DNA from 3 places in the Paenibacillus allorhizosphaerae genome. Region 1 is predicted to be linked to each of the others. Evidence: riboswitches for the same ligand, from Rfam matches in the RefSeq annotation. Region 1 holds a riboswitch; each other region holds the start of a gene.
What was found. A riboswitch is a leader RNA that binds a small molecule or an ion and turns the genes downstream of it on or off. The one in region 1 is predicted to bind cyclic di-GMP.

Region 2: it holds a riboswitch for cyclic di-GMP, as region 1 does, so the genes downstream of both, ACFQI7_RS23390 (methyl-accepting chemotaxis protein) here and ACFQI7_RS03465 (hypothetical protein) in region 1, are expected to answer to the same signal.
Region 3: it holds a riboswitch for cyclic di-GMP, as region 1 does, so the genes downstream of both, ACFQI7_RS12855 (GspE/PulE family protein) here and ACFQI7_RS03465 (hypothetical protein) in region 1, are expected to answer to the same signal.

The regions. Positions count from the first base shown of each region.
Region 1 covers NZ_JBHSRV010000001.1:824,626-829,307, reverse strand. The annotation lists gene ACFQI7_RS03475 (LysR family transcriptional regulator) at 1-37, opposite strand, end outside; gene tkt (transketolase) at 164-2,185, shown strand; gene ACFQI7_RS03465 (hypothetical protein) at 2,624-2,830, opposite strand; cyclic di-GMP riboswitch class I at 2,936-3,022, opposite strand; gene ACFQI7_RS03460 (HAD family hydrolase) at 3,106-3,879, opposite strand; gene ACFQI7_RS03455 (cysteine-rich CWC family protein) at 4,019-4,252, shown strand; gene ACFQI7_RS03450 (helix-turn-helix transcriptional regulator) at 4,249-4,682, shown strand, end outside.
Region 2 covers NZ_JBHSRV010000007.1:43,445-48,126, forward strand. The annotation lists gene ACFQI7_RS23385 (ABC transporter substrate-binding protein) at 1-917, opposite strand, end outside; gene ACFQI7_RS23390 (methyl-accepting chemotaxis protein) at 969-3,068, opposite strand; cyclic di-GMP riboswitch class I at 3,486-3,573, opposite strand; gene ACFQI7_RS23395 (hypothetical protein) at 3,895-4,164, opposite strand; gene ACFQI7_RS23400 (TetR family transcriptional regulator) at 4,252-4,682, opposite strand, start outside.
Region 3 covers NZ_JBHSRV010000002.1:895,755-900,436, reverse strand. The annotation lists gene ACFQI7_RS12860 (type IV pilus twitching motility protein PilT) at 1-225, opposite strand, end outside; gene ACFQI7_RS12855 (GspE/PulE family protein) at 402-2,066, opposite strand; cyclic di-GMP riboswitch class II at 2,125-2,206, opposite strand; gene ACFQI7_RS12850 (LrgB family protein) at 2,380-3,081, opposite strand; gene ACFQI7_RS12845 (CidA/LrgA family protein) at 3,059-3,427, opposite strand; gene ACFQI7_RS12840 (DNA-3-methyladenine glycosylase family protein) at 3,436-4,356, opposite strand; gene tlp (small acid-soluble spore protein Tlp) at 4,473-4,682, shown strand, end outside.

The DNA.
Region 1 (4,682 bases):
AGTAAAAGACTCGGTACAATTCCAGGTTGTTGATCATGCTATTACCTCCATCTATATCAGCTATGCAAAATATCGATTTCATAAATAGCAGCTTCGTCTATTATAATCGGTTGTAAAGCAAATGAACATCTATAAGCAATGGGATTGAAGGAGGAGGATTTGCATGGTTATTCAAAACAACAAATCGATTGATGAATTGTCGGTTCAAACGATCCGCATGCTCGCCGTCGACGCGGTCAATCGCGCCGGCTCCGGGCATCCCGGCATGCCCATGGGCGCAGCGCCGATGGCTTATACGTTGTGGTCCCGGTACATGACGCACAGCCCGAGTCATCCGGACTGGATCAACCGCGACCGTTTCGTCCTGTCCGCCGGTCACGGGTCCATGCTGCTGTACAGCCTGCTGCACTTGTTCGGATATGATTTGCCGCTTGACGAACTGAAGCGGTTTCGCCAGTGGGGGAGCAGAACGCCGGGCCATCCGGAATTCGGCCATACGCCGGGCGTGGACGCGACAACCGGTCCGCTCGGGCAAGGCTTCGGCATGGCGGTCGGGATGGCGATGGCCGAGGCGCATATGGCGGCTGTGTACAACCGGGATCATTACCCGGTGATCGATCATTTCACGTATGCGATTTGCGGCGACGGCGATATGATGGAAGGCGTAACCGGGGAATCCGCTTCGCTCGCCGGGCATTTAAAGCTCGGCAAGCTGATTGTGCTGTACGATTCGAATGACATTTCGCTCGATGGCGACCTGAACGTGTCCTTTTCGGAAAATGTGCTGATGCGGTTTGCCAGTTACGGCTGGCATACGCTGCGAGTGGAGGACGGCAACGATCTTGAAACGATCGGCCAAGCTTTGTCCGAAGCGCAAGCGGACCCGCGTCCTACGCTTATTGAAGTGAAGACGGTCATCGGCTACGGCAGTCCGAACAAGAGCGGCAAAGCGGGAGAGCATGGGTCGCACGGCGTTCCACTCGGTCATGAGGAGACATTGTTGACGAAACGGTTTTTCGACTGGCCGGCCGAGCCGGAATTTTTCGTTCCCGAGGAAGCGAAGCCTCATTTTGCCGCATTGAAGCTAGCGGGCGACCACAAGGAAACGGCATGGCGCAAGATGATGCAAAGCTACCGCGAGGCGTATCCGGAGCTTGCCGCGCAGTTCGATACGGCGGCCGCCGGCCAATTGCCCGAAGGCTGGGATTCGGCGCTGCCGTTATACGGCCCCAGCGATCCGCCTGTGGCGACGAGATCAGTGTCGGAACGTGCGATCAATGCCATTGCCGGGACGGTGCCGTTCCTGATCGGCGGCGCGGCGGATTTGGAGACGTCTGTAAAAACGAACATCAAGGCATCGCATCGGTTTGCGGCTCCGGATTACAGCGGGCGCAATGTGTTTTTCGGCGTACGGGAATTCGCGATGGGCGCGGCCTTGAACGGCATGCTGCTCCATCGAGGAGTCCGTCCGTTTTGCGCTACGTTCTTCGTGTTTTCCGATTATTTGCGCCCGGCGATCCGCCTTGCCTCGCTGATGCGGCTTCCAGCCGTCTACGTGTTCACGCATGACAGCATCGCCGTTGGGGAGGACGGCCCTACGCATGAGCCGGTGGAGCAGCTGGCTGCGCTCCGCGCCATTCCGGGCATCACGGTGCTCCGTCCGGCGGATGCCAATGAGACGATAGCCGCATGGAAGTTCGCGGTAGCGCAAAGCGACGGGCCATGCGCTCTTATTTTAACGCGGCAGGCGCTGCCGATATTGCTGGGCACGGCGGAGCTGGCGCCGGCAGGCATCGCGCAAGGCGCTTATGTTTTGTCAGAGGGGGAGCGGTCCGTTCCGGATGCGCTGGTCATTGCCACCGGTTCGGAGGTGCAGCTGGCTTTGGAAGCGCAGCAAAGGCTGCGCGAACGCGGCATTCACGTACGTGTCATTAGCATGCCCAGTTGGGAGCGGTTCGAGAAGCAGCCCGAGGCGTACAAGCGCGCGGTTCTTCCGCCGGAGGTGCCGATCCGGCTTACGTTGGAGATGGGGTCGACGCAAGGATGGCGGGAATATGCAGGCGATCGGGGAGCGATGATGGGGATCGATCGGTTCGGCGCTTCGGCCCCGGCTTCCGTATTGATCAAGGAATACGGCTTCACAGCAGAAGAAGTCGTACGTCGGGTCGAGCTTTTGTTGAAATGATGCGGCCCTAGGCCTGACGCTTCATGAACTTTCAGCGAGACTTTCATCCGTGTCATGTGAAAAAAAGAATAATATGGACAGCTCGCTCATATTCATAGAGTAACAGCGACTACATTGAAAATGAGAGATACCCTATGGAGCGAAATATGTTTTCCGAGCTGCTTCACGATTTGTTTAAAATCTTCCTATTCCAACTGTATATCATAGTGTTCAAGCATGCCCCGTGGATACATCTGCCGATGGTCAAGGAGATCATGTTTGTATATTCTTTGATTTTTTTCGGCGTCTTTTTTGTATCACTTTATTCTCCTGTCCGGAAAGCGGAGGAAGCAAATTCCGGTGTCAGTCAGGAAGCAGCTTGATGGGGGAATGCGTTACCGTCCGATCCAAACAAGAAAGACAGCCACATTTTTGTGGCTGTCTTTCTTGTTTGATTCATTATACTGCGGCAGGCTGTTGCTCGCTTGCTTGTTCCTGAAGCCATTGGGACATCACCTTCAGCGAATCGCGCAATTCGATCAGCTGCCGTTCGGATGCTTGACGCATCGTCGATTGCAATTGCTGCGAAAGCTCTTCCCCTAAAATATCGGTTAAATTGTTTTGCATTTCCACTGTTGAAATGGTTTCGTAACGTTTGTTCATCATCTACCGCCTCCTCGAATGATGTTCAAGATGATGCAGCCGGAAAGTTGATACTAGCGTGACTCTCCTATACGCGAAAGGAAGGCATAGACATACGGGCCTATATCTTTCGGCAGCTGGCTGACATTGTGCAATGACACTGTAGTCCCTTTAGCTTTGCGTCCCTGACTTTCATCAGGTTTGCCGTTTATCGAGATAACCGTAACGTGACCCCATTATACCACAAGACCCATCAAAAATCGAGTTTATTAGACAGTGTAGTTCTAATTACATAGGCATTAAGTACTTATTTCCGGAGCGGCTTCAGCGGCTCTATCGGTGGAAGCATTCAACAGCCGAACGATGTCGCTTAGCGTCTTGATCGAATAGTAAGGCTGCACGCTAAGGGAAGAGATATCCATCTCGCGATGATTGACCCATACCCCTTTGATTCCCAACGCTTGAGGCGCCTCGATTTCCCATTTGAAGTTATCTCCGATTATCCATGTTTCGCTTGGGTGCACCCCCAATCGACTCATGGCCATGTGATAAATCCCGGGTTCCGGTTTGCCGATACCGCATTCTTCTTCGATGAAAATATCGTCGAAGTAGGGGGACAGCTGGAATCGATCGATTTTGCTTCGTTGGCCATGCGAGCTCCCATTCGTAATGAGCGCCAGTTTCATCCCGAGCGCACGTATGTATTCCAGTGTCTCGACCGCGCCCGGAAACAGCGTAATCGCCGCATCGCGCGAACGGCCGTACTCGTCAGCAATTCGATGAAGAAGAGATGCTTCTTCTTGAACAGGAAGACCGGCATCGGTCAGAGCCGTCTCGACAATATGCCTCCTTGTTTCATTCATCTGCAGCCGCCCCGTACGGTGCCTGTCCGCATCGCTCCAGTACCACTGCGCTTGCTTTTTGATCGCCTTAACCGCATCGTCTATAGCTGCTTCCGACCACGCAGGAAAGTGATTCATACATGCGTTTTTCCAGCAAACATCCAGATCGACGCCGTAATCAAATGAAATAATCGTATCGTCCAGGTCCAGTAATATCGCTTTGGGCAGCAAGACTGTCCACCTCCGGAGATGAATTCACAGGTTCTTCCATTATTATAAACGAACCGGACCGCTACGTCTGTATATTGCCAAAACACGTTATGATATAATGTGAGACAGCGATTCCAAGTTGAAGCAAGCAGGTGACCTTATGAAGGATGGAAAGGCAATGACATGTCCCCTCTGCGGACGCGATAACGATTGCGGCAATGTTGCAGGCAAACCGCACGGAACATGCTGGTGCAGCAAACAAAATTTCCCGAAATCAATATTCGAGCTCGTGAAGCCGGAGCAGTTGGGGAAATCCTGCATATGCAAGACGTGTCTCGAGCGTTTTAAGGATAGAAACGGGGTTGCGACCGGCGACAGTGGGGGGAGCCGATGAGTAATTTACATCGAATTTTATGGATCGACGGACAAATCCGCTCGCTGCGCTATCCGAACGTCAAAGCGATTGCCGAGCGATTCGAAATCTCGATCCGCCAAGCGTCCCGGGATTTGAGCTATTTGCGGGATACGCTGGGCGCTCCGCTTCAATACTCTCACAAGCATCAAGGCTACCGCTACGACCAACCCACCTATGCGCTGCCTTCCGTTTTCCTGACGGAAGAGCAGAAACAATCCCTGGTTTACTTATCGATGCAATACAAGCAATCCGGTGAAAAGCATGAAGCTCACATCGCGGAAATATTATCAAGACTGGCATTAGACGAACAACGAAGCAGCTCTGTGCAAGCGGTGCTCCCGTATCCGCGAAAAATTCGGTTTACCGCCGAAGCGGCGCAGCTGTACAAAAAGCTGCATGAGGCGGCGGA
Region 2 (4,682 bases), on a different contig from region 1:
ATTTCCAGGTTCGGCGAAACGAAGTTTTTGTTTTTAAACTCATCGTATACTTGAATGATGCCTTCGTTATCCGTCGGCACGTTCATCGTTTTAGCTGCCAGTGCAATCGCTTCGCTGCGGTGTTCCAGCGCATAGGTTAGACCTTCGCTCTGAGCCGCCAAAAATCCGACCGCTCCCTGCGGTCTGTCCTTAAGCGACTTTTCGCTGGCGATGACTACAAACCGCGGATAGTCCGGAATCACGTCGGACGCATAAGCCAACACCTTGATGCCGTCGGAAGCGGCGTTCACCACGTAGTCGCTGTTTGCCGCCGTCGCGTCCAGCTTGCCGGCTACGAGTGCTTGGTAACGTTGAGCGTCTGCTCCTGCATTGACGATCGTAACCGAATTGACATCGATTCCTTTTGCTTTCAACATCGCTTTGGCCGACATCTCCGGCATCGAACCCGGAGCGGAAGTACCGACGGTTTTCCCTTTCAAATCATCAAAGCTTTTGATGTTGCTTTTTACGTACAGCACGAACGGGTTGACCGATAACGTGGAGCCGATCACTTTGAGCTTCGCGCCTTGCTGTACGGCCGTGAGTGCCGAAGCCGGGTTCGCTTCCATCGAATCGATTTGGTCGGCGACGAGCGCCTGCAGCATCGTAACGTCGCTCTCAAACTCCATGTATTCGATATTGACGCCGTGCTTTTTGAAGAAGTTTTTCTCTTTCGCCATCAGCTGGTACGATGCGTCGCCTCTGGCTTTAACGATCCCGTGCTTCCACTTGACCAATTCCTGCTGATTCTGCGCTTCCCCTTTGCCGTCCTTCCCGCCTGATGCCGGCGTCGCTTTTCCACCGCAGCCCGTTAAGGCCAGAGCCATGACGAGCAGCCCAGTCACCCAAATTCGTTTTGTACCTCTCCATCCCAACATCAATAAGTCCCTCCCAATCGTTACTTTGGATCTTTTATATAAATCCTGCTCCTACACTTTAAAACGCCCCATATCGGTTTGCAGACTCATCGCAAGCTCATTGAGCTTCCGTGAATACGATTGAATGGTTTCGGCGGATTTCAACTGAACGGAAACCGAAGAGTTGGCGTCCGATGCCTTATCTCTGGCGACTCCGGCGATATCCACCATCTCCTCAAGCGATGCGGAAACTTCCTGGGAGCCTGCCGACATTTCTTCCGCTGCTGCGGAAATTTCCTGAATTTGCTCCGCGACTTCCTGTACGGATTCCAAAATATGACGGAATGAAGCTTCCGTCTCTTTCATCATGTTGGAACCGATATTGACATCCTCTACGCCCTGATTCATGGCTTGTACCGCTTGGTTGACGCTGTCTTGAATGTCCTTGATCAATCCGTCGATGCTTTGCGCCTGGTCTTTGCTTGCGTTCGCCAGCTTCTTCACTTCTGCGGCTACAACGGCAAAGCCGCTGCCGTGTTCGCCCGCTCTGGCCGCCTCGATCGAAGCGTTCAGGGCAAGCAGATTCGTCTGATTCGCGATTTCGCTGATCATTCCTACGATTTGGCCGATCTCGCTGGACCGCTGCCCTAACGTATGGACGATTTGCGCCGCCAATTGCACGGTTTGATGAATCGAATCGATCTGACCAATTGCCGATTGCACGAGCGTATTCCCGTTCTCCGCTCTTGTGGACGCCACGATGGCGGCCTCCGATACGGTCGAAGAGGATTCCGCAATGCGCTGAATGCCGGCAGCCATTTCGACCATGGCCGTGGACGATTGCTGCGCCGCCTCCGATTGCGTATACGATCCTTGGGCAATGTCCCCGATCACCTGGTTGAAGTGTTCCGTCGAAGCCGCCGATTGGTTCGAGGTTTCGAGCAGGATCGTGGATGACTCCGCCACCTGGTCGACGACCTTCTTGTTCATCGTAATCAGCTTCTCGAGAGAGGCCGCCATTTCGTTGAACGACTGGGCGATGTAGCTCATCTCATCCTTGGTCTGAAGCCGGATTTGCGTACGCAGATCCCCGGCCGCAAGCGTCGCCGACGCTTCCGACAACTGACGAATGGATCGGATCACCGAGATGTAGAACCCGGAGAACAAATAAACGGATAAGACGATCACGAATACTACCAGCAGCATGACCCACACGATCGTGCTCCGGTTGCTGTCCATCCGCTCCTTCGTTATTTCGTCAAGCGTCGCCGAAAGCGCGCTCAGCAAAGCGGCATTCGCCTCTTCCGTCTTGGAAACGACGATGTCGAATTCGGATTTTTGGCTCATCATTTCGGCAGCGTTGAGCATTTTGGTCCCAACCAGATCGGAAAATGCGTTGGATGCCGAAATCGCTTGTTCCGTCGGCTTTTGAAGCCGCTCTGCGTACTCCGGATTTGCCCGGAAAAACGTATCCATGGAAGTTTGCAAAGCGTTCATTCGCGACTTCACGGAGGCTGTGCGCAGCCATAACTTCTCATCCTCCGTCAAAGAGCCTCGCGCTAATACGTCGGGACCGATGCTTTTCATCACCGAGGTATTGTTCGTTTGCGGAAGCATTTGGCTGGCATACGCGTTAAAGAGGTAAGAGGTTCCTTCATAGCTGTCGAAGTTGACATTCGAAGCGTCGCCGACCGCCGTAATCAGGTTGTTAAGCTCCGTCATGAGCACGGCGTACAGATCTACAATTTCTTTCTTATCCTTAAGCGCCGCCTCTTTCAACTTGGCGTGCTGCTCCAGCACCTTCTCCAACTTTTCACCCGTAGCGGCTCCGCTGCTATACTTGCGCTCGCTCACGGATAGTTCGTCAATCGCCGCAGCCAAACGTTTCTTTGCCTCATCCGCTTTGCTCGCATCCGATGACAGTAACGCTTCGCGGGAGGATATCGTTTCATTTACCGCCAGTTGAATCGACTTCACATAGCTCAGTCCCCGCCCTACTTCGGATCCAAGGCGGATTTGCTCCATAATCTGCTTGCTTAACAGCAGGCTGATGACAATGGCCGGAATGATCAAAAACAGACCGATCAACGCAAACTTCAAGGAAAATTTTAGTCTGTTCATGGCAAAGACTACCGGTTGAAAAATCGTCGTCAGCAGCTTGAAAGATTTCATAAATGCTCGTCCTCTCATCTCTTGTTCCAACCCACGCCGCACCGAAGTTATGTAGTAACTTGAGTGAACTCCGCTGCTGTTGTGGTGCCCTTGTCTATCAAGGTCCTCCGGTCATTGAATCTATCAGGCTTGAAGAAACCGACGGGGAGACGTGGCACAAGCTTTTCTTCTAATCTGGTTCTGTCGAAACATGGTGACTACAACGGCAAGACGATTGACATCGTTCTGCAAAATCCAACATAAATTTTACCGTTCACTTGCGAAACCCTATCATTGCCGTAACTTCATGTCTGCTTTTATATCACTCTTGCAGCAATAGCGAAAAAGCGATGCAGCATTTTTTCAAAAATATGCATGATAAAGAACCATCCGGGTCAACAACGGACAGATTCAGCAACGATCATTCGTCCTACCTCCTTTGGAAACCCAGCCGCCATAGAAAAATTGATCCTTTAGGCCTGTGGCTTTGCGTCCCCTTCTTTCGAAGAGTCTGCCTTTATCAGTAAAGTAGTTAGTCATTATTCCTCATTACCATAACACAGCAATTTACAACAATCAACATCTTTTGCAATATTTAGGGCACTTCAAATAAAAGTTGTCCTACGAAAGAACTACTCAATTCGCTGATACGATTAAGCTCGTGCAAATTATGACGAATTAGCGAACACGGTCGCTACGACCGTAGCGGAGGAAGAAAACCGGGGCAACCAAGTTTGATATATTGGGAATAACATATGATAGATTCCAGTATAACCCATTTGGGAGAGTTTGCCAACCAAAAAAAGCCAGGTTGGCCGGAACCTGGCTTTTTCCTCGTTTATTGGGTTTACCAAACGCGCCTTATGCCGCGGGTTGAGGACGGCTTTTTCTTTTTGGCACGGGCCGTATGAACTTGCCCTTGCCTGCTGCGGCCTTCGCTCGTTCGTACCGGCCCGGAATTTCCCGCTTTCGCGTCGGCCAGCAGTTTGGCGACCTGCTTCACCATTGGAGACATTTGCTCCGCCGACTGATAGATGGCATTCACTTTATCAATAGCGGTAATAATCTCATCCAGACTTTCGTTGACGCTGCGGATCATCATTGGAAATCGATTCATGATACGGATCACCCTTTGGAAGCTAGTTAATGTATATTATGCAATTTCCAGGGCGGGCGGTGTGGGCGGATGTCCCCTATCCGTCCGTTATGTTTCCTGTTCTTTGACCTCCAGCGCTTTGAAAATAAAATCGACGGCATGATCCGCCATCCATTGCGGATTCGACTCCGTTACGGACATGATCGGTTCGAAATGCGGAAATTTTTTATGCCCCAGCGCGACCCCGATAATGAACATGAACGTGTGATCCAACGATTCGAACCGGAAAACGCCTTCACGTCTGCCTTTCTCCAGCAGCTCGCGCACCTTTTCCCATACGGGGAACGTGATGGCGCGTATCGTATCCGACCGGGGGCTTCTGCGAATCATTTCCTGCTGTATGATGCCGCTAAGCTCCGTATCCGTCATGCTGAAAAGGATGATTTCCTTCACGATCAGCCGTAAGCCCTCTACAGGTTGGTTAAGCGTTTCCTCATATTGCTGCATCCGCCGGCCCGGGAAAAAGTAGTCGAATACGG
Region 3 (4,682 bases), on a different contig from region 1:
AAACCGGGACGCATTCTCGATGCCGTATGAAAAGTCAAGATCGCCCTTTGTCATGAACAACTGATATTGTTCCTCAGTCATTAGCTCCTTGGCCATATTCGTGGTCATTTCCGGACTCAAGACGTGGCTGGCTGCAGGTCTGAGGTGACCATGGATACGAAACATTGGCGGCGAATGGACCGTTATATGGATATCCGAAGCTTTGTGCTCCATCGCAAGCCTCATATAGTCCAATAAACTCAAAGAAGTCCCTCCAACCCATTCATCTTAGGTATTTTGACCTGTTATCTTATCAGCATTATACTATATTATTTAATAATAGTATATGTGGGTATAGGTTATTAGGACTAGTTTTTCTTAAAAATTACACCTTTAGTCCTATTTAAAACAACTGTTTTCTCTTACTCGAAACCGGACACCCGGAAAATTTCGGACATCGTCGTTTGTCCGGCGGCTACTTTGCCCAATCCGTCCACGATTAACGGAACCAAACCTTGCTTGATCGCATGTGACCTATAATCGCTATCCGATCGTTTTTGCAAAATCATCGAGCGCAGCGTGTTGTCCACATATACGATTTCGTGTATCGCAAGTCTGCCTTTGAAACCGGTACGTCCGCATTCTCCGCAGCCGCTGCCTTTTTTCATCGCGGGATTGCGGAAACCGTACTCATCCAGCAGCTTTCGCTCGGCTTCGGTAGGTTGGTGATCCGTCATGCAGTAAGGACACACTCTGCGGACCAGCCGCTGAGCGACGATACAGCTGATGGATGAAGACACGAGGAACGGCTCAACCCCCATATCGATCAAGCGGGTAATTGCATTGACTGCACTGTTCGTATGCAGCGTACTCAACACCAGGTGCCCTGTCATCGCCGCCCGAACTGCGATTTCCGCCGTCTCTAGATCGCGGATTTCCCCGACCATCACCACATTCGGATCTTGCCGCAAAATTGCCCGCAACCCGCGGGCAAAAGTTAACCCCGTCGTCAAATTCACTTGCACCTGATTGATACCTTGCAGCTTATATTCAACCGGATCTTCCACGGTAACGATGTTGACGTTTTCCTGATTCAGACGCGACAGCGCCGAGTAGAGCGTCGTCGTTTTCCCGCTTCCCGTAGGTCCCGTAATAAGCACGACACCGTGCGGATTTTGAATCCCCTTGAGAAACAACGGAAGGTTGTGGTCGGACAAGCCGAGCTTTTCCAGCTCCTCCAGCGTGCTGTCGAGATCTAGTACGCGCATGACAATCTTTTCGCCGTGAATCGTAGGCAACGTAGAGATGCGGATGTCCACTTTGCGAAAATCGATTTCCATCTCCACTCGACCGTCTTGCGGCTGCCGCCTCTCCGCTACGTTCAGATTTGCCATAATTTTGATCCGCGCCACGATCACGCTTTGCATATGCGCCGGCAGCGTCCGCTCCGTTCGCATCAAACCGTCCACCCGGTAACGAATCCGCAAGCTGTCTTCCTGCGGATCAATATGGATATCGCTTGCGCCGATTTGCACCGCTTGAATAATGATTTGATTCACCGTCTTCACGACAGGCGAATCTTCCTCCCCAGCCGGAAGCTTTGCTTCCTCCTGCTCCCGGTTTTGCAATATTTGACTGATCTGATCAACCGATTCCTGCAGTCCATAATAACGTTTGATCGCACGCTGCAGCTCGTCCCGAGCGGCAATATAAGGCTCAATACGCAAGCCCGTGCTCATCCGCAGCTCGTCAATCGCAAAATAATCAAGCGGATCGGCCATGGCGAGAATCAACTTATTGTTCTCCAGACGAACAGGCAATACTTGATGCTGCAGCGCCAGCCGCTGTGAAATCATATTGATCACTTTCGGGTCAATCTTTTGTCGGTACAGCTGAATGTGCGGGATGCCGAGCTGGAATTCCAGCACTTCGATAAGCTGCTGTTCGGTGAGGTAATTGCGCTTGATCAAAAATTCGCCGAGTCTCATCTTCGTTTCCCGCTGTTCCTGTAACGCCGTCGCCAGTTGTTCTTGTGTGAGCAAGCCGGCATCAACCAATAGATCGCCTATTTTTTTGCGGGGAGCCATATCGAACATCCCTCGTTTCGATTATCGTTGAACAAGCAAAAAAGACCTAACTGCATAGATCGTCAGGTCGGTTGCACTACTGGCTCGCGGCGGTCCAAGTGCCCAATTAAGAACAGCCGGTCATAGCTTCTTCTGATTATGTATTATGGGATTCGTAATCATATTTAAGCATATCGGCTCATTTTCCGTCAAATATTATTTTCATCTTTCTTCTCGATAATTCGACAAATCGATGAACATTATATGGCGCGTAAAAATGATTCCCTCTGTTTGCGAAACAGGCCAAAGAAATGAACATGTTTGAGAACAATGATTAATGCAGCCAAACGTATAACGGAATAAATAAAAATGAAGTAATAATGGCCGCCGCCCCCATGGCAAAGCCGCTGACGCTGCCAGCCAGCTCGGAGTCGCGAATAATGCGGGCCGTGCCGATGCCATGTGCCGCCGTACCGATCGCCGTACCTATCGAGATGTCGTCGCGAACGCCCGCGAGGCGCAGCAGTCCCGGTCCGAGCATGCTGCCGATCAACCCGGTCAGCACCGTAAGCACCGCCGTCAGCTCGGGAATCCCTCCGGCCTGCCGGGATATTTCCAGCGCGATCGGCGATGTGACCGACTTGGGCATCATCGTCACCATCAGCTCCCGGTTTCCGCCCAAACACCACACGAGCGCTGCCGACAATACAATGGCGCAGACGGATCCAACCGATATGCCGGTTAGTATAGAGATCGCATTTTGCCGAATGCGTCGTGCATTTTTGTATAGCGGCACGCCTAGCGCTACGGTCGCCGGTCCAAGCAAAAAGACGATGTATTCGCCGCCCGTTTGATATACTTCATAGGGCACATGCAAAAGCAGCAAAATGATAACGATGATTGCGGAACAAATCAGCAGCGGATGAAGCGCCTTCCACCTGCGCTGCAAACCTAGTGCCGCGGCGTAAGCCGCAACGGTCAATGTAATGCCGAATAAGGGCTGACCGGTAATGTCAGAGAGGGTCACTTCCTTCACTCCTCTCCTTATGCTGCGCAGCCCGCGTAAGCTTCGCCATCCATCCCGAAATCAGCAGAACGCCGAACGTACTTGCAAACAAGCTGACCAGGATCGGAACGGCTTCCCGGCCGATCAGTCCGAAAAAGACCATCGTACCTACGACGATCGGAGCAAACAGCAGCAGCATATGTTTGATCAAAAATTGGCTCGCTTCCTCGACCCACTCCAATTTGACGATTCGGAGAAACAAGCATAGCGTAAACAGAATTAACCCGATTACATTCGCTGGAAGCGGAATTTGCAGTCCGCTGTGCAGCAATGTTCCTAAAAAATAAAAGCCGAGCAGGATCGCAAAGCCGACCATCGGTCATGTCACGCCCTTTCCGAGTCATGCAGACTTTCCCATAAATATAGCGAAGCATAGCTGCTCCACGGCGTCCATGACGCTCCGATCCGGCGCACTTCCTCTTCCTTCGGCTGCTCAGATCGTCCGTACAGCTTTTTGAGCGCATTCCTTAAACCGATATCCGCCGCCGGCAGCAGATCGGTTCGACCCATTCCGAAAAGCAAAAAGCATTCCACCGACCACCGCCCTATGCCCCGCAGCCGGGTAAGCCGTTCCATGATCTCTTCGTTGTCCATCGCGAAGAGCGCTTGCAAATCGACGGTGCCCGATACGATCGCTCTCGCCCAATCGATCACATATTCCGCTTTGCGGCGGCTGAACTGCAATGTCTGAAGCTGCTCGTATTCCAGGCTCGCCACTTCTTCGGGCGAGGGGAACACCGGGTAGATGACGCCCTTATGCTCCAGCGGCTGAGCAGCGGCTCCCATCAACCTCCGATTCAGTTCGGAGGCAAAAGCCAAATTCAGCTGCTGTCCGATAACGGTCTTGCACATGCATTCGAACAAATCGGCCTCCAGCAGCAGATGAAGACCGCGAAACCGTGCGCAGATCGCGGACCATTCATCACCTAGCGCTTCCATATGCTCATAGAACGGATTTAATTCCACCTCAGCGGACAGCATGCGGCCGAGCAGCCGTTCCAGCTCCAGCTTCTCTGCTTCTCCCAACTTGCCACCGCCTGCAACGTCAACTTTCAGCTCAGGCTTTTCAATCGTGCCTATGGAGTCAATCCGCACAAGCAGAGGGGAAGAGGCTTTTGCAAGCCGAACGGTTCGGACCAGGGCATAGTCTTCCATCCGGTACAGCTCATGCTTCACGCCCTGCAGCCGTCGCACCATCTTTGTAAAATCATATGGAGGCCTCGGCGATAAACGTATCGATGTCATACGAACTCCTTTCATACCGCAATTCGGCTTTTCGCTTGTATATTTTTGGCGCTGCCGTGGCATTGTATATCTGGTGCATCATTGCACCGATCATCCCAAAGGAGCTGAATTCTCTCATGGCTAAACCGGATAACCGGGCGGATAACGTAGAGCATTTGCAAAAGAACATCAATCACACGATCGGCAATATGGAAGAAGCCGAGGAATACTTGGCAGAGCATGCAGACGAAATCAGTCCGCAGGAAAAACAGCAGATTGAAGCCAAAAACGAACGCCGCGAACAAAGTTTGCAGTCGTTTCGCTCGGAAATCAAAGACGAATCGAGC